DNA from 2 places in the Suipraeoptans intestinalis genome. Region 2 is predicted to be linked to the other one. Evidence: a T-box and tRNA genes for the amino acid it is inferred to sense, from the RefSeq annotation. Region 2 holds a T-box; the other holds one or more tRNA genes.
What was found. A T-box is a leader RNA that pairs with one kind of tRNA and senses whether it is charged. The one in region 2 lies ahead of proS (proline--tRNA ligase), so its partner is inferred to be a tRNA-Pro.
Positions count from the first base shown of each region.

Region 1: it has a tRNA-Pro gene. The T-box ahead of proS (proline--tRNA ligase) is inferred to sense a tRNA for this amino acid. The anticodon was not compared.

Region 1 covers NZ_JAXFXH010000025.1:101,487-110,563, forward strand. Annotated here, with positions in the region: gene SOW26_RS08805 (PucR family transcriptional regulator) at 1-1,332, opposite strand, end outside; gene SOW26_RS08810 (alpha-hydroxy-acid oxidizing protein) at 1,504-2,523, opposite strand; gene SOW26_RS08815 (DUF3796 domain-containing protein) at 2,931-3,290, shown strand; gene SOW26_RS08820 (helix-turn-helix transcriptional regulator) at 3,283-3,489, shown strand; tRNA gene SOW26_RS08825 (tRNA-Lys) at 3,542-3,614, opposite strand; tRNA gene SOW26_RS08830 (tRNA-Gln) at 3,619-3,690, opposite strand; tRNA gene SOW26_RS08835 (tRNA-His) at 3,705-3,778, opposite strand; tRNA gene SOW26_RS08840 (tRNA-Arg) at 3,841-3,914, opposite strand; tRNA gene SOW26_RS08845 (tRNA-Gly) at 3,970-4,040, opposite strand; tRNA gene SOW26_RS08850 (tRNA-Pro) at 4,047-4,121, opposite strand; tRNA gene SOW26_RS08855 (tRNA-Ser) at 4,306-4,394, shown strand; tRNA gene SOW26_RS08860 (tRNA-Ser) at 4,524-4,609, opposite strand; gene SOW26_RS08865 (N-acetylmuramoyl-L-alanine amidase family protein) at 4,840-6,681, opposite strand; gene SOW26_RS08870 (metallophosphoesterase family protein) at 6,985-7,464, opposite strand; gene rdgB (RdgB/HAM1 family non-canonical purine NTP pyrophosphatase) at 7,474-8,103, opposite strand; gene SOW26_RS08880 (THUMP domain-containing class I SAM-dependent RNA methyltransferase) at 8,100-9,077, opposite strand, start outside.
Region 2 covers NZ_JAXFXH010000011.1:803-9,879, forward strand. Annotated here, with positions in the region: gene SOW26_RS03400 (HU family DNA-binding protein) at 1-14, opposite strand, end outside; gene SOW26_RS03405 (phospho-sugar mutase) at 205-1,947, opposite strand; gene SOW26_RS03410 (CCA tRNA nucleotidyltransferase) at 1,970-3,328, opposite strand; gene proS (proline--tRNA ligase) at 3,583-5,025, opposite strand; T-box leader at 5,090-5,297, opposite strand; gene SOW26_RS03420 (rhodanese-like domain-containing protein) at 5,546-6,964, shown strand; gene SOW26_RS03425 (MarR family winged helix-turn-helix transcriptional regulator) at 7,045-7,494, opposite strand; gene SOW26_RS03430 (NAD(P)H-dependent flavin oxidoreductase) at 7,556-8,605, opposite strand; gene SOW26_RS03435 (acetyl-CoA carboxylase carboxyltransferase subunit alpha) at 8,614-9,077, opposite strand, start outside.

The sequences.
Region 1 (9,077 bases), on a different contig from region 2:
AAAGATGCTGCCTGCAATATCCAGGAATCCCAACGCATCCTCCGCTTCCCGGTAGCTATACTTCAAATTGACGATACCGTCTACTTTTTTCCCCACTCCCGCCTTGATCTCAAAGCCTTTTTTCTGCTCCCGCAGAAACTCTTTCAATTTTTCTATGGCAGCCTGCATGTCTTTTCTAAATTCACATTCATGCTTTTCCATTTCTTCCGTTTCTACTACGATGACCTTATCCAGGTCATTGGATATCACGGCTCCCGGGAACACCCTGCGGATTCTTTCTTTCAGAAGGTTTACATCATCCATCCGGACGTTGATGTCTTTTGGCTCCTTCCCTCTCTTATATTCCATCCCGAAAACAACGACCCGGTACATCCCTCCAAAGGACATGCCAAGCAGGCTTACATTTTTCTTCATATCCTCGATGAAGTGGATCTCTCCGTGCAAAATGTTATGCAAAATATCATTTTGATACTTTTTCTCCAGTTCCAGTACCGCATATCTTCTTGACAGTTCATATTGCAGAGCAGATACCGCACTGTCGATCGCAATATAATCCATGGCGTCCAGTTTTTCCCCGATCTCTGTCACCACCAGATACATCTGGATCCCAAACATCCTCTTCATGCGGACTACGTACTGGTCAACCGCTCTTCCTTCTCCATAAATGTATACACTTCTCTTCATGTACTGGTAGTTGGAGGCGATTTCAGGATCTACCTGGATCAGTTCTCCCGAAACCTCCAGATCAGTGGGAACGGTTTTTGTCTCTCCGATGCAAACCCCATTTTGATCATACACCCCCGTCGGATTGCTGATGAGCTTGCCCAGTACCGTCAGCAGCTTCACGATCCCGTCCTCTTCCGGTTTCAAAGACAGTACTAGCGCCTCGAAATTATCTCTGGTCGTCTTAAAATATTTCAGCCGTTTTACCTCGTCACTAAACAGCTCCCCCATGATCACTTCCATAATGTCCTTAAACGAAGTATCAAAATCCACAGACAGACAGGGAATCTCCCTGCGATTCGCATAAGCCTTGAACATTTCTACTTTTTCTTCTGCAAAGTCAATGTTCCGTCCTCGTTTCAGGATCACCGCACTGATCTTTTTTTGCTCCAGTTCCCGGATATAGCCTTCCATTTCCAACAGGCTGCAGGATTTGAAGGCATACAGTCCCGTCAGAAGCACTTCGCCGCCATTGATAAATTTGACAATATCCGGCGCTTCAATGATCGTCACTCCCCCGATCTCATTATCCAGATGATCTTCTCCGGCAATCACCCTCATTTTCCCCAAACCACTCTGCTCCATCAAATCTCTCACACGATATTTCATGCTTTATCCTCTCCTATCCTTCCACCTGGTCTGCAGTCGTCTTTTTGTCTGCTCCAAAACCCGCACAGCCTCTTTTGCGGGAATCTGTTTCAAAGTTTCTGCAAGCCCGGCAAAGCCGGTCATGGATGTTTGCCAGAGTTTCTTCTACCGGTAGGTTTCCGTCCTTGGCATCTAAGCTTTTCGGATCATATCTTTTTTAATCTCCGCCAGCGAATCTGCTCCGCACATTTCCATAGTATCCTTTAGTTCCCCGCCTATTTTCTCCACGTAAAGCTTCACCCCTTCTTCGCCGCCTCCGTATACCGCCGTTACAAAAGGCCGTGCCAGGATCACTCCGTCGGCGCCAAGAGCCAGCGCCTTAAATACATCCACGCCCGAGCGAATACCGCCGTCTACAAAGACGCGCATACTTCCCTCCACTGCCTCTACAATCTCTTCTAACACCTCCGCCGTAGCAGGACACTGATCCAGCACCCGTCCGCCGTGATTGGATACGATGATAGCCGATGCGCCTGCCTGCTTTGCTTTCAGTGCGCCCTTTCCTGTCATGATCCCTTTCACGATAAACGGAACAGAGGCGGCGTCCACAATTTCCCGCAGCTCCTCTACGGATTTTCTTCCTGCCGGAGGCACCATGTTTTTCAGGAAGGGAAGTCCTGCTGCATCTACGTCCATCGCAACCGCAAACGCGCCCGAATCCTGCACCTGCCGCATTTTCTCCCGAATGGTTTCCAGGTTCCACGGCTTTATGGTGGGGATCCCCAGTCCTTTCGCCTTTTTTACCGCCTCCGTTGCCGCTTTCATCACCTCTGCGTTCACGCCGTCTCCCGTCATTGCCACGATCCCTGCCTGCGCACAGGCGGATACGAGAACGTCATTGTAGGAAGCGTCATTGTATTTCTCTCCATAATGCAGGTTGACCGCGCCTACAGGACCTGCAAAAAAAGGATAGCGGAACTTACGTCCAAACATTTCAAATGTGGTATCCACTTCCTGTTTCTCTGTCAGGGTGTCCATCTGCACCCGAATTTCCTGCCACTTCTCATAATTACGGATGGCCGTATCTCCAACGCCTTTTGCCCCGGGTCCCGGTATCTGATTCCTGCAGGCTTTCCCGTTACACACCGGACAGGCTTTGCAGAATTTTCCAATTTCTCCCTGTGCTGCTTTTAGCATCTCTTCGTATGTCATTTGCCTTCCCTCTTTCTCTTGAAATTTATCTTGATCTGTTTTTTACAAAACAGCAAGTATCTTTCTCACTCTTTTTTGCTTTCTTCTTTCACGGTTCCCTTTCGCGGTTTTCTTTGCGGTTTTCTTTCTCCGTCCCTTTTTCTGTTTTCTATTTCGCACTTTTTGAAAGATAGCTTCCGTATGTGAACTGGCTTCATCTTACTCTGAAAAGCGGCGCAATGCAAGTCCGTTTCCCCTTACTACCTTTTTTCTCATCGACAGATCGCCGACAACTGAGTTGACAGCAAGTATGAGGTGTGATATTTTTATATCATAATGTGATAAATATACCACATTTTAGATTTATACGGATATCACTTACGGAAAAACAGATCATTGAAAAACATAAGAAAAAAGGAGGCATTTTTATGAGAAAAAGAATCAATCCAATTGGATTTTTATCTATTGTTTCATCTATTTCCATTCTTGGGATCTTCACTAAAAATCCCGGATGGTTCGGATTTTTGGGATTCTTGTTCTATTTACGGTACTTTTGGGTCATCCCCGATGAATCGTTTTGGAAAAACATTGAGAAATCAGCAACAATAGCTTTTTTGGTTCAGTTGTTCGCCCTCATTCCGACGCTGATGATCCTGGGTCTTTTCATAAAAAGAGAAAACTATATTCCCGAATCTTTCGGCATTTGCTTTTCCATAGCAGTTTTATGCTTTACATTATCTGTTACCATACTAGAGTGGAGAGAATTTAAAGGGATCAGTCATGATTAAAAACAGAATCAGAGAATATCGGGCAAAATACCACATGAGTCAGGAAGAGCTGGCTCAAAAAGTCGGCGTAAGAAGAGAAACCATAGGAAATCTGGAAAACGGAAGATATAATCCTTCCCTCGTATTGGCCTGGAATATCGCAAAACAGTTCCAGGTATCCATCGAAGAAATGTTTACAGTTGAGAATGATCTGTCATGAAATAAAAATAACGGAAACCCATATAGTATTGGATTTCCGCTGTTTGCTTTTATGAGCGTGCGGGGATTCGAACCCCGGACAACTTGATTAAAAGTCAAGTGCTCTACCGACTGAGCTACACGCCCGCAACTGGGCTAGTTGGATTCGAACCAACGAGTGCAGGAGTCAAAGTCCTGTGCCTTACCGCTTGGCGATAGCCCAATAAAAGAAAAAAGGGTGGGTAGTGGGACTCGAACCCACGATATCCAGAACCACAATCTGGCGCGCTAACCAACTGCACCATACCCACCATGTATCTACCTACCGGACTAAGACCGATGAAGTACCCAATATTAAGTTGTGTGGTTCCAACGAGCCTGGGGGGATTCGAACCCTCGACCTACGGCTTAGAAGGCCGTTGCTCTATCCAGCTGAGCTACAGACTCACAGGCCAAACAGAAACCGTCTAACCATTTTCCCGGGCATTTCTGCTCCAAGAAAAGCGGGTGATGGGAATCGAACCCACGTATCTAGCTTGGAAGGCTAGTGTTCTACCATTGAACTACACCCGCACACGATCGGGGTGACAGGATTTGAACCTGCGACCTCCTGGTCCCAAACCAGGCGCTCTAGCCAAGCTGAGCCACACCCCGACATTGTCGCACGATCGTCATCAGGCAATTTGCCGTGACACATTAGTCATTATATAGTACCAACTTTTAAATGTCAATCATTTTTTTCTTGAAATCTTCTGCTTTTTTATGATACAATGGTTCGGTATGAGAGGTGGATAATTTTGTAGTCCCCCTCCCTGAAAGGAAATGCAACATTTCCGCTGGAGATGTACCCAAGTGGCTGAAGGGTCCGGATTCGAAATCCGGTAGGTCGGCTTCGCCGGCGCGAGGGTTCAAATCCCTCCATCTCCGTCTATCCCAAAGCCTGCTGATGATTTTCCGTCATCGGCGGGCTTTTTATGTGCAGCCTTCCGGTCGCTCAAGATCGGATCAAAAAAACAGAAAATACTTAACCTGTAAGCATTTCCTGTTTCTCAAAAGCGGAGAGGGTGGGATTCGAACCCACGCGCCCTTGCGGACAAACGGTTTTCAAGACCGCCTCGTTATGACCACTTCGATACCCCTCCGTATCCTATTCTGCCGCGATCTGGCGACATGGTGTATTCTATCACACCTGGCAGGTTCCGTCAATATTTTTTCCCGCCTCCCATCTATCGTCTATCGTCCTGTTCATAGACTCCCGTTTATCATCTCCCTTTTATAACCTCCTGTCCCCTCTTTATGGACCAGGCACAAAGCCCGGTTTTCTTCCTTTGTGCCTGATCCTCTTTTTGCCTGCCTGATTTTTCTACTTCTATCATCCGATCCATTTGCCGTTTCCGTCAAATCGGTAGCTTGTCCCCGATACGGACAGCGCCACCCCGGCTGCCATCACTCCATTGCCTTTCAGATAATACCAGTTGCCTCCCGTATATAACCATCCTGTTCTCATGACACCGTTTCCTTCCAGGTAATACCAGGATCCTCCCGTATACAGCCACCCTGTTTTCATAACGCCGGTGCCTTCCAGGTAGTACCAGCTGCCACCTTCCCGAAGCCAGCCCGTTTTCATGGCTCCTGTCTCATCCAGATAATACCAGTTGCCTCCCGTGTGCAGCCAACCTGTCTGCATGATGCCTGTTTCTCCCAGGTAATACCAACTGCCGCCTGTGTACAGCCAACCTGTCTTCATGACGCCGTTTCCATCCAGAAAGTACCACGCATCACCTTCTTTGAGCCAGCCCGTCTGCATCTGCGCCGTTTTCTTGTCAAAGAAATACCAGCTTCCGCCGATTCCGACCCATCCCTTTGCCGCTTTGCTTTCGTAAGTCAGGTAATACCAGTGTCCGCCTGTCTGTATCCAGCGACAGCATTCCAGATATCCGACCACATTGAAATAATAGATTTCTCCTTCTATTTCTACCGCTTCTGCCTTCGGATAACTCCCGTCTCCATATTGATACCATTTTCCGGTCTGATCTTCTTTCCACCCTTCCCGGATCTGTGGATCTTCCTCAATCGGCTCCGTCTCGGCTTCCTTTTTCTGTTGATACAGGTTCTTCAGAATCGGCTCCGTTCCCTTGGCTTTTACACCGATCCAGATCTGATATTGCAGTTCCTTTCCCGTCTTATTTTCAGGAATATGCAGAACTGCCGAAGTCGCAGACGTCTTCTCCACCGTCACCTCCATCTGCTCCACCCTTGTATCCGTTCCTTTTTCAAAAGCCTCCACCGTCACATTCCAGTTGTCCGTTTTCAGGTTTTCTCCCTCCAGTGTCAGTGTCGGCTCACCGCCTTCTGCCGTAATCTCCTCACAGCAAAGCCTTGCATTCTGAATTACCGGAGGCAGTGTAGGCTCCGGCTTTACATCCGGTTTCGGCGCATCTGTATCTGCCGTCCCATACTGGGTCAGCTTCATGGTTTTTTCATATCGCCCTGCCTTTGCCGTGATAATGTGCTCTTTTCTTCCCGCTTCCGGATTTTCCTGAAAAAACAGGGTATACGTCAGGTTTTCATCATTTGGATGCTCCACCTTTTCAATCATGACACTTTCCGGATGAGAAAACTCCAACGTAACGTTTTCCTTTGTCAGATGCTTACCCTTTACCCAGACAACCACTTCATCTCCGGCCTGATACAGATCTCCAAAGCACATGGCATTGCGAACCCACCAAAGCTCCGGCTCTCCCGTTTCTTCCCTTCTGGGAATCCGAACCTCATAGCTTGTTTCAAAAGCAATTTTTCCCTTTGTTTCCGGAGTAGGGAAAAACTGCACCTCATAAACCTCCTCGCCGCCGGTCTCATTTTCAGGGAATAGGATCTTGATGCTTTGGGATTCTCCCTCCCCTTCCCTGACGATCTGAAACAGATCCAGCTTCTGAGCAAATAACCCCATCTTTATGCGGACACCTACCTCTTTCAGGTTTTCTCCCTGTGCCAAAAACTCTACCTGCTTCCTGCCTTCTGACATAGTTTCTGTTTTCCGGGTCACCTGCCTGATCACAGCTTCCTGCCCCGCCGTCTGTTCCTCTTCCAGACTTTCTTTCGCCGCCGGGCTGCTACCGGTCTCTGTCTCCCTTTCTGCCGCCAGCGCTGCCACGCTTCCCTGTGTTGCCAGCAGTGCAAACGCCAGCATCCATCCCACTACTTTTTTTCTCATCTTGTCCTCCTCTTTCTGCTCTCCAAAAAGTGGCTGCCTGTTTACTCTGTGCCGCCCTTCCTTCTGATTTTTCTTCTGCTATTTTAGCAAATTCCCCGGGCTTCCTCTATAACATTCAGGCGTCTGACCGATTGTTTTTTTTAATAAAAAAAGTAATTTATAGGTTTTTTCTATTCTGATTTTTCCTGCTTTTCCACTCTGTTTATCAGGTTTTTATCTATTTTTCTATGGTGATATATGCTTTCCAGTATCCGGTCGATTGATCCGCTACTTTGCCATCTTACTTCTTTTTCCCGCATCTCCCTACAAATACTTGATCCAAGCCTCCGGCTCTTTTCCCTCCTCCAGCACCAGGATCATATAGCTGGGTCTTCGCCCCTCCTGACGGGGATGTGTCAGACTGCCGGGGTTGAGGATGAGAAGATTTTCTTCCCTGTGGATCACCGGCCTATGCGTGTGACCATAAAGGGCAATATCCGCCCCCCTGCCCCTTGCTTCCCGCTTCAACTGCTCTTCTCCTACAGAAACATAGTACGCATGCCCATGGCACAAAAAGAGGTGCCAGCCCTCCAGAAACAGCTCCTTCTCTCTGGGAAGATCGGAAAAAAAATCATTATTTCCCCGGACAAAATGCGCCGGACAGTTCACGGAATAGCGGATAGCATCCTCTCCTTTTTCCACATCTCCCAGATGGATCAGAAGATCCATTCCCTCTTCCTTCTCCAGCACTTTGTCTACATTGATATGCGAACCATGTGTATCACTGATGATCAAAAGCTTCATGCTTCCTTCCTACTCCTTTGCCCCTTCTCTTTCTTCCAGGATCTGCCGCATTTTTCGCAGTCCCACTCCTCTGTGGCTGAGGCTGTTCTTCTTTTCCGGTGAAAGCTGGGCGCTGGTGCATCCATACTCCGGTAAAAAAAAGATCGGATCATAGCCAAATCCATTTTCTCCCGCAATCTCTTCCGCAATCCGCCCTTCCATCGTTCCCCGCACTACCTCCTGTTCCTTGTTGGGAAATACCGCCGCAATGGCACACACAAACCGTGCCGTTCTCTGGGAGGGTTCTGCCTTCGCCAGTCTCTCCAGGATCACCCGGTTTTTTTTGTCATAAGAGGTGTCTTCTCCCAGATACCTGGCAGAATAAATTCCCGGTTCTCCTCCCAGATAGTCGATCTCCAGTCCGGAATCATCTGCCAGCACTATCGCTTTCGGATATCGCTTATGGGCTTCCTTCGCCACCGCCCGTGCTTTTATGATGGCATTTTCTTCGAAGGTCTGACCGTCCTCCACAACATCCACAAAAATCCCCGCTTCCTTTTGAGATAAAATCTGGAATTCCCCCTGTTTTTCTCCCAGGATCATCCGGATCTCTTCCATTTTGTGTGCATTTCCCGTGGCAAAAATAATCTCTCTCATTATCCTTCTCTCCTTCTTGGCGGTTTTGGTCCTAAAAACTGATAGAAATAGGTTTTCAGCATCCCATTGTAAATTTTTCTATTTTTGTCTGCCTTTCTCCCGAAATATTGCTCCGCTTCCTCATAAGAAGTGATCATATAGGTGGACCAGGTGGGCATCTCTTTCATCCGTTCCCCTAAAGTCCTGTACAGCGCCGGAAGATCTTTCTTTTCCTCCAGCCTTTCTCCATAGGGCGGATTGGTAATGACGAACCCGTATTTTCCCGAATGACTCAGCCTGGATACTTCCCTTTCCTGAAAATGGATATATTCCTCCACGCCTGCTTCTGCAGCATTGTTTCTGGCCACCCGAACCACCTGTGGATCTGCATCATACCCCTGAATGTCCATTTCCACCTGCTGCCGGATCCCGTCATGCGCCTCGTCGATCGTCCGATACCAGGCCTGCCGGGGAATCAGGTTGTCCCACTCTTCCGATAAAAATGACCGATTCATACCCGGTGCGATATTTGCGCCGATCATCGCTGCTTCAATGGGAAATGTTCCGCTGCCGCAAAAAGGATCCACCAGGATCCGGTCTTTTCTCCAGGGAGTCAGAAGGATCAGGGCTGCTGCCAGCGTTTCTGTGATGGGCGCTTTTCCCGCTATCGCCCGGTATCCTCGCTTATGCAAAGAGGCTCCGGAAGTCTCGATCCCCACCGTCACCACATCTTTTTTCAGAAAGACACGCACCGGATAAGAGCTGCCGTCTTCCTGAAACCAGTCGATCCCGTATTTGGCCTGCAGCCGCTTTACCATGGCCTTCTTCATGATCGACTGGATATCCGAAGGGCTAAACAGTTTGCTTTTTACAGAAGCAGCCTTGGCTACCCAGAATTTCCCGTCTTTGGGAATATAATTTTCCCAGGGAATTTCCCTCGTTTTTTCAAACAGCTCTTCAAAGGTAGTGGCACGAAAGCTTCCCACCTTCCATAAGAT
Region 2 (9,077 bases):
TCTGTTTTGTTCATGAAAAATATCCTCCTCTTATCTACCTTGTCGAATCCTGTCTTAATATATATTCAGATCCTCTGAGATGTTATCGGCTCCTTTAAAAAAAGAAACTCTTATAGGTATTGTTATACCTGTTTTCCCTCTGTTTGTCAAGAAAATTTCACCTGTCTCACGATTTTAAAGAAATTTACTGGTTTTCCTATCTGTTTACTTTTCTGACAGCATTGTGTCTATCATGGAAAGAACTTCTTTTCCCAGCGTATCGGATCTGTTCTGTGCATCTTCCAGGGACTCTCCCTTTACGCCATAGTAGAACTTCACCTTTGGTTCTGTTCCGGATGGGCGGACGCAAAGCCAGTTGTCTCCCTCCAGCTCGTAATACAGTACATTCGATACCGGAAGTCCGGTGTCTGTTGTTTCTCCCGTTCGGCAGTCCAGGATAACGGACGTCTGGTAATCCCGCACCCGTTCCACCTGATATCCTCCTACCTGCCTGGGCGGATTGGTGCGAAGGCTTCCCAGAATTTCCTGTATTTTCTGTAATCCTTCCATTCCCTGCAGAGTAATAGACTGGATATCGTCTTTGTAGAACCCATACTTTTTGTACAGATCCAGCATGGCATCCCACAGTGTCTTTCCCCGCGTCTTGTAGTACGCTGCCGCCTCGCACAGCGCCATGGTGGCCGCCACAGCATCCTTGTCTCTTGCGTAGGTACCGATCAGGCAGCCATAGCTTTCTTCAAACCCAAACAGGTAACTGCCCTTTCCTTTCGTTTCAAAGCCCAGGATCTTCTGCCCGATAAATTTGAATCCCGTCAGAACTTCCATCAAGCCGATCCCATATCCCTTGGCGATGGCATCTGCCAGGTTGGAGGTTACGATCGTCTTGATCAGGTATCCGTCCTCCGGCAGTCCCAGCTTCTCTTTTTTCTGTCCGATCTCATAGTCTGCCAGAAGACAGCCGGACATATTCCCCGTCAGCTCCTTATAGGTCCCCGTCGCCGTATCTTTGACATAGACGCCAAGTCTGTCTGCATCCGGGTCGGTGGCCAGAACCAGATCTGCATCTACCTTCTCTGCCAGCTTCAGTCCCAGCTCAAACGCTTCCTTTGCCTCCGGGTTCGGATAGGAAACGGTGGGGAAGTCCCCGTCGGGGAGTTCCTGTTCCTTGACCACATAGACGTTTTCAAAGCCCAGCTCCGCCAGGATCCTTCTCACCGGCAGATTTCCGGTGCCGTGCAAAGGACTGTAGACGATCTTCAGTTCTTTTCCCATCCGGCAGATGGCATCCTGATGCAGGATCAGTTTTTTCAGTTCTGCCAGATAGCCGTCGTCGATCTCTTTTCCGATGGTGATATACAGGCCTTCCTTCGTAGCTTCCTGCAATTCCATCGTTTTCAATGTATCATAATCCCGAAGGGCGTTCACCTCATCCATGATTCCTTTGTCATGGGGCGGCGTGATCTGTGCTCCGTCCTCCCAGTACACCTTGTAGCCGTTGTACTCCGGCGGATTGTGGCTCGCCGTAATGTTGATGCCTGCAATACATCCCAGAGTTCTGACTGCATAGGACAGCTCCGGGGTGGGACGAAGAGATTCAAACACATAGGCCTTGATCCCGTTGGCCGCCAGACAAAGCGCTGCTTCCCGGGCAAATTCCGGAGACATTCTCCTGGAATCGTAGGCGATGGCCACTCCTTTCTCCTGCCCGTCTTTCTTCCTGATGTAGTTAGCCAGTCCCTGTGTTGCTTTCCTGACAGTATATACGTTGATCCGGTTGGTTCCTGCTCCTATGATCCCTCTTAATCCTGCCGTTCCAAACTCCAGTTCCTTATAGAAACGCTCCTGTATCTCTTTCTCATTTCCTTTCAGCTGCTGCAGCTCCTTTTTTGTCTCCTCATCAAAGCACGGCTGGCTCAGCCATTCTTCATACTGTTTCATCACTTCCATAGGCCACCTCCTTGTGGGTTCATTATATACCATCCTCTTTCTGTTGAAAAGATTCTTTTCTTTGAGCGGCAAGCTCCGTCAACTTTTCCCGGGAATTCCATTGCGGATGTTCCAACACCTGCTCCAGCATCCACTCCAGCGTTTCTCCCATCTCTTTCCCCGGCTGCATCCCCATCGCTATCAGATCTTTTCCCGAAACCGCCAGCTCTTTCAGGGATACACATTCTTCTTTTTGAATGATATCCTCGTAAATCTCCTGAACCCGCCGCAGATTCTCCAGCTTTTCTTCTCTCTTATAACTGCTCTGTGCCAGGGTATCCGCCATTCTGACCTTCAGGTAGTCCAAAAACAGATCTTTCCCGATCCGGTGCATTCCTTTCCTGACGGCAAGAGGCTCCGCCTTTATCCTATCATCATGAAAGCGGATCAGTTTCGTTACCTTCTGCCGGGTTTCATTGTCAAACTTCAGCCGCTTCAAAATATGTTCCGCCATTTTTTCACTGACGGCTCCATGTCCTTTGAAGTGCGCCACTCCGCTTTCATCCATGGTTTTTCTGGCTGGTTTTCCGATATCGTGCAGCAGCATGGTCAGACGCAGACTTTTTTCCGGCAAAATGTTCTCCATACTGTGTACGGTATGCAGCCCTACGCTGCAGTTGTGATGCGGCGTTTCCTGTTCGGTTTCCATCATCGCATCAAACTCCGGCAGGATAGCGCCTGTGATCCCCAGCTCATAGCCTTTCAGGATCATTTGCGGATTGGGCGACGTTACCAGCTTGACCAATTCTGCCTGGATCCGTTCTGCGCTGATCTCCCGGAGAGTTTCTGCCAGCTCCTTCATGGCAAAAGCCGTTTCCGCTTCCACCTGAAATCCCAGTTGCGCCGCAAACCGGATCCCTCTTAAAATGCGGAGCGCATCCTCTCTGAGGCGTTCCCTGGGGTTTCCCACGCACCGGATCCTGCCTTCTCTTAGATCCTGTATTCCCTGAAAACAATCCACCAGCCCTCTTGTGGGATTGTATGCCATCGCATTGATGGTAAAGTCTCTTCGGCGCAGGTCTTCCTTCAGGCTCTTGGTAAATTCCACATGGTCCGGATGGCGTCTGTCCGAATAGGTTCCGTCAATCCGGTAGGTGGTTACTTCAAAGCTCTCTTTTTGCAGCCGCACCGTCACCGTTCCGTGTTCGATACCGGTATCGATGGTTCTGGAAAACAACCCCTTTATCTCCTCCGGGGAGGCCGACGTGGTCACATCCCAGTCCTGCGGCCTTCTTTTCAGCAGCGTATCCCGCACGCAGCCTCCCACCGCATAGGCTTCATGCCCGCTTTCCTCCAGCCGGCTTATGATCTGCCTTACCTTCTCCGGTATGTCTATCTCCAGTTCTTTTACAGGCGTTTCTATCCGTTTTTCCTGCTCCATTTTTCCCTCCCCCATCTCCCCGGAAAGTCCCTTGTCCCTTTCCGTCCGACACCAGAAACTTTTCCTCTTAGCATACGGGGACGGAAGAGTCTTCCTGCTCCCCGTCCCCTCTTTTTGCAAGGTTCTTCCCCAGATTCCTGTTTGCCGAAACTGCCGGGCTCTCTCTTCTCCTGCCGGGCGATGCGCTTTGGCACCTTCGGTAATATCCGGCAAGCTTAATAGGATTTTCCCCAGTATGCCATATGCTTCGCCGGCTTGCCACACCAGATACAGGTATCTGAAATCATTTCTTCATCTTCGATCAGACATCTGGTGGAAGCTCCTCCGGTTACATATTTTACTTCTCCTTCACATTCCGGATCCCCACACCAGCATGCTTTTACAAATCCGCGGTTTGCCTTGAATTTTTCTTCCATCTCTTCCATGGTCACTGCTGTGTCAATATGGCTGTCCAAAAATTCTTTGGCGCGGTCATACATATCCTGCTGCTCCTGCTCCAGGATCTCCCGGAGTCTTACGCTTATGGCATCCAGAGAAACCACTTCCTTTTCCCTGTTGTCACGACGGACTACGATCACCTGATTGTTTTCGATATCCTTCGGTCCGATCTCGATCCTGGTGGGGATTCCCAGCATTTCCTGCTCGGAGAACTTCCATCCGGGGCTCTTCTCGGAATCGTCGATCTTCACCCGGTATCCTGCCTTCTTCAGCTCATCCAGCAGAGCGTAGGCTCTATCCAGAACCCCTTCCTTATGCTGTGCGATAGGGATAATACGGCATTCCACAGGTGCCACATGCGGCGGAAGCACCAGTCCGCTGTCGTCTCCGTGTACCATGATCAGCGCTCCGATACTTCTGGTGGACCATCCCCAGGAGGTCTCATACACACTGTGCAGCTCGTTGTTTTTGTCTACATATTTGATATTAAACGCATCCGGGAATCCGCTTCCGAAGAAATGACTGGTAGCGGACTGCAGCGCCTTTCCGTCATGCATCAGCGCTTCAATGGTGTAGGTATCCTGTGCTCCCGCAAATTTTTCGTGCTCCGCCTTTCTTCCTGAAACAAAAGGAATGGCAAGCGTATCACGATAACAATCCTCATACACTTTCAGCATCTGGATGGTCCGCTCCTCTGCCTCCTCATAAGTGGCGTGGATGGTATGGCCTTCCTGCCACAAAAACTCTCTGGAGCGCAGGAACGGTCTGGTGGTCTTTTCCCAGCGAAGCACTGAATTCCACTGGTTCCATACCTTCGGCAGATCCCTGTAGGACTGCACTGTTCTTGCCCACAGGTCGCAGAACAGCGTTTCTGAGGTCGGACGAATGCACAGTCTTTCCTGCAGCCTTTCCATTCCTCCATGTGTCACCCATGCAACCTCCGGAGCAAATCCATCTATGTGATCCGCTTCTTTTTCCAGCAGATTTTCCGGGATCAAAGTAGGAAGGTAAACGTTTTCTACTCCCGTTTCCTTAAATCTTCTGTCCAGATCCGCCTGGATCAGCTCCCAGATCGCATAACCGTTGGGCAGATAGTTCAGACAGCCCTTCACACTGGAATAATCGCAGAGCTCTGCCTCTCTCACCACATCTGTGTACCACTGCGCAAAGTTCTCGTCTCTGGACGTAATGCTTTGTACTAACTTCTTGTCTTTTGCCATAACTGTTCTCCTTTTCTGTTTGATATACGATAAGGAAACGCAAAACGCCGAATCCTGCGCTCCCCAAAGGGACCGAAGGACTCGGCGGTACCACCCTAATTAACTGCACTTTTGCAGCTCTCTCTGCTTGCCGTTAACGCCGGCATCTACGCTGCACTTTCATGCAGTGGCTCCAAGGCGGGTTCCAAAAGACTTCTGCGGGAGCCTCTCACCTATCTGACTCCCTCTCTGGCGCAGGTTTCTCCTGTACTGTTCCTCTTCATCGCCGTTTTTGATCATGCTTTATTCTAATAGGTGCCGTCTTGTTTGTCAAGCATTCTTCCCGCCTGTGGCTTTCCTGCGTTTTTCTATTTCCTCTCCGTTTTCTCTTTTTTTCCAGACAGACCCTTCTCTTTTCCGTCTTATTTTATTTTTCTATAATTGTGTATGGTTCATAGAAATTATCAATTTTCCTCCCTTTTTTGTTTCTGCTATACTATTTAGGCAAAATGCAATGTCTTAACAGTAAGAGGAGGACTATATGAAAAAAAGACAGCTCAGCCTGATACTGGCTGCTGCACTGACGGTAGGCTTATTATCTGCCTGTGCAGGAAAAAAAGAAGAGACTGCTTCTTCCGAAAAAGCAGAAAAAGTCACTTATGAAAGTGTCTCCACAGAGGATCTGGAGAACGCACTGAAAGAAGAGAACACCATCGTGCTGGACGCCCGTTCCCAGGATTCTTACAGCGGCTGGGCCTTAAACGGCGATGCACGCGGAGGACATATTCCGGGAGCCGACCTTTTTTCGGCCTTCTGGCTGACCTGTGACTATGACGACAAGGAAAACCTGGAGGGTCTGACCCGGAAGGAAGTTTTGAAAAAAGCTTTAAAAAACAAAGGCATCACCTCCGACAAGCAGGTGATCGTCTATGACACCAACGGAAAGGATGCCAAGGAAGTCTGCGATTACCTCGCAAAGCAGGGCATCAAACAGCTTTCCACCTATGACGCCAAACAGTGGCTGTCCGATGACTCCAAAGAAACCGAATCCTACCTCAACTACGATATGTATGTTCCAGCCAGCGTCGTAAATGAAATCGTTTCCGGCAACATACCCGAAGGCTTTACTGCCTCTGATAAGATCGTGGTGCTGGATGTCAGCTGGGGAAGTGAAAAAAAGAGCGGCTACCTGGATGGACATGTGCCCACTTCCGTGCACATCAACACCGACAGCTTTGAGCCGCCGAAGGTCTATGCCAATGACATCGAAGAATGGCGACTGGCCGATCCTGCCACCCTGGAGGCTCTTCTCCTGAAAAACGGGATCACAAAGGATTCCTGTGTCATCGTCACAGGTCCCGAACCCATGGCAGCCTGCCGTATGGCCGTAATCTGCAAATATATGGGAGTAGAGGATGTACAGGTGATGAGCGGCGGTCTGGTCACCTGGAGGGGCGAAGGCTACCAGCTGGAAAAGAAAGCCAACAAGCCGGAGGCAGAAAGTGACTTCGGCACGGAGGTTCCCGCCAATCCGCAATGGATCACCACCATCGAACAGGCGAAAGAAGGACTTCAGGATCCCGGCAGCATTCTGGTGGACAACCGTACCTGGGAAGAATACATCGGAAAAAGTTCCGGCTACGACTACTATGATGTTGCCGGAAGGATCGAGGGCGCCGTATTCGGCCATGCCGGAATCGGAAGCTCCAGCTCTGTCTATTACTATCGGAATATCGACAAGACTATGCGGACCTCTTCCGACATCCTGAAGCTTTGGGAAAAAGACGGGATCGATCCCCAGAAGCACCTGATGTTCATGTGCGGAAGCGGATGGCGGGCCGCTGAGATCCTGTGGGACGCCAAAGTCATGGGACTGGAAAATACGTCTCTTTACAGTGACGGCTGGATCGCATGGAGCAACGAAGGAAATCCCTACGTAACCGGAGATCCCACAAAATAAGACACCTGCTCCTAAACAAAATAAAAAAGCATCTCAAACCACACCGTCTTCTTGCTCCGGTTGTGGAATGGATGCTTTTTTTATTTTGCCGGTACATAGCCTGTAAAAAACTCTGTCAGTGCGTCCAGCGTCTTCATCAGCACCGGAAGCTCCTTCTCGTCCAGCCGTTCCAGGATTACTTTGGTCATCTGCCGGTGATAGTCCTCGTGGTGGAGGTAGGCTTTTCGCCCCTTCTCTGTCAGTCGCACATAGACGACACGTCTGTCCGTTTCACTTCTTTCCCGTTTTACGTATTTTTTCTTTACCAGACTGTTCATTGCCGTAGTCAGGGAGCCCACCGTGATGTTCAGCTTTTTGGCCACCATGGACATATTGCTGTCCTCCCCCAGCCCGATCGCCTCGATCACGTGCATATCGTTGTTGGTGATATCCCTGAATTCTTCCGTAATGATCGCCTTTTCCTCCAGTTCCCAGATTTCGTTGATCAGGTTTACCAACACCTCATTGATGGTCCTGTATGCATCCTCCATGAATAATATCCTCTCCTCCTGCAGCTTTTACCTCTCTTCGCAGTCTATAGTATACTCTCCCTTACACCAAAGAAGCAATCACTTCTTTTACCCCTTCCATTTTTTTCACCGACGCTACGTTTCCTCCGCAAAACAAAAGGCCTTCTTCTATGTCTCCCTCAGCGGCGCGGATCAACGCCTCGGTAATACAGTAAGGCGTACTTTTAGGATGGCAGCTTTTCAGACACCGGGTACAGCCGGCGGGCGGAATCCTTTCTGTTTTCAGCCTTTTCGTCAAGGTATTGGAGATGGCTCTTCCCGGCATTCCCACCGGACTTTTGATCAGCTCCACCTCTTCTTTCCCGGCCGTCACATACCTTTCCTTGTAGCGGGGATGTGCGTCACATTCCCAGGTGGCGATCAGCCTGGTGGCCACCTGTATTCCGTCTGCTCCCAGACGAAACGCTTCCTCTGCCTGACTTTTTTCTCCGATTCCCCCTGCCAGGATCACGGGAATAGGAACCTGGTAAGCATTTTCATAGCCCTTCGCCACTTTCATGATCTTTCGGATCTCCGTTTCGTATCCCACTGTCTGATAGAGGTCAAGCTGCTCCTTCTGAAATCCCAGGTGTCCTCCGGCCATAGGCCCTTCTATGATTAAAAGCTCCGGCATTCTGCGGTATTTCCTTCCCCAGTACTTCAGAAGGATTTCTGCCGATCTGGCTGTGGAGACGATCACCCCCAGACAGATCGGGGAGTCTTTTACATATCCCGGCAGATCCATGGGAAGCCCCGCACCGGATATGATCAGGTCTGCTGAAAGCTCTTTTGCCTTTTCCACAGATTCCCTGTAGCAGGACATGGCCGTCATAATATTAAAGCCGATCCAGCCTTTTCCTGCGATTTCCCTTGCCTTCCGGTATTCCCGCTCCATGGCAAGCAGATTGGCTTTTTGCGGCTCTTTCCGAAAGTTCTCCTCCCGGAATCCGATCTGTGCCGCCGATATGACGCCGATCCCTCCTTCTTTTGCCACAGCGCCCGCCAGACCTCCCAGACTGATGCCGATCCCCATTCCTCCCTGCAAAAAGGGACGTTCCACTCTTCGCCCTCTAATCTCCAGTTGCTTTGCCATAGTTTCTCCTACATCTTCCGAAATCTTTCATATCGTCTCTTTCTCAGTTCCTCTGCACTCAGCCTTTCCTGCCGATTAAAAAAGTCGTGCAGCTCTCTTCGCAGCACAGTCGTTACCGGCTCCATCGTTTTGGCAGTATAGGATTCCGGTTCCCGGATGATTTTTTCTACCGCTCCCATGGCATACAGATCTTTTGCCGTCAGCTTCATCATTTCGGCCGCTTCCTTTGCCCGGCTTCCATCCTTCCACAAAATACTGGCAAACCCTTCCGGGGACAGAATGGAGTAAACGGCGTTTTCCAGCATCCATACCTCGTCTGCCACTGCCATTCCCAGGGCCCCGCCGCTTCCGCCTTCTCCTATCACGATGGCTACCACCGGCACTTCCAGATCCGAAAACTCTGCCAGGTTCCTTGCAATCGCCTCTCCCTGACCTCTTTCTTCTGCAGAGGTCCCACAAAAGGCTCCCGGCG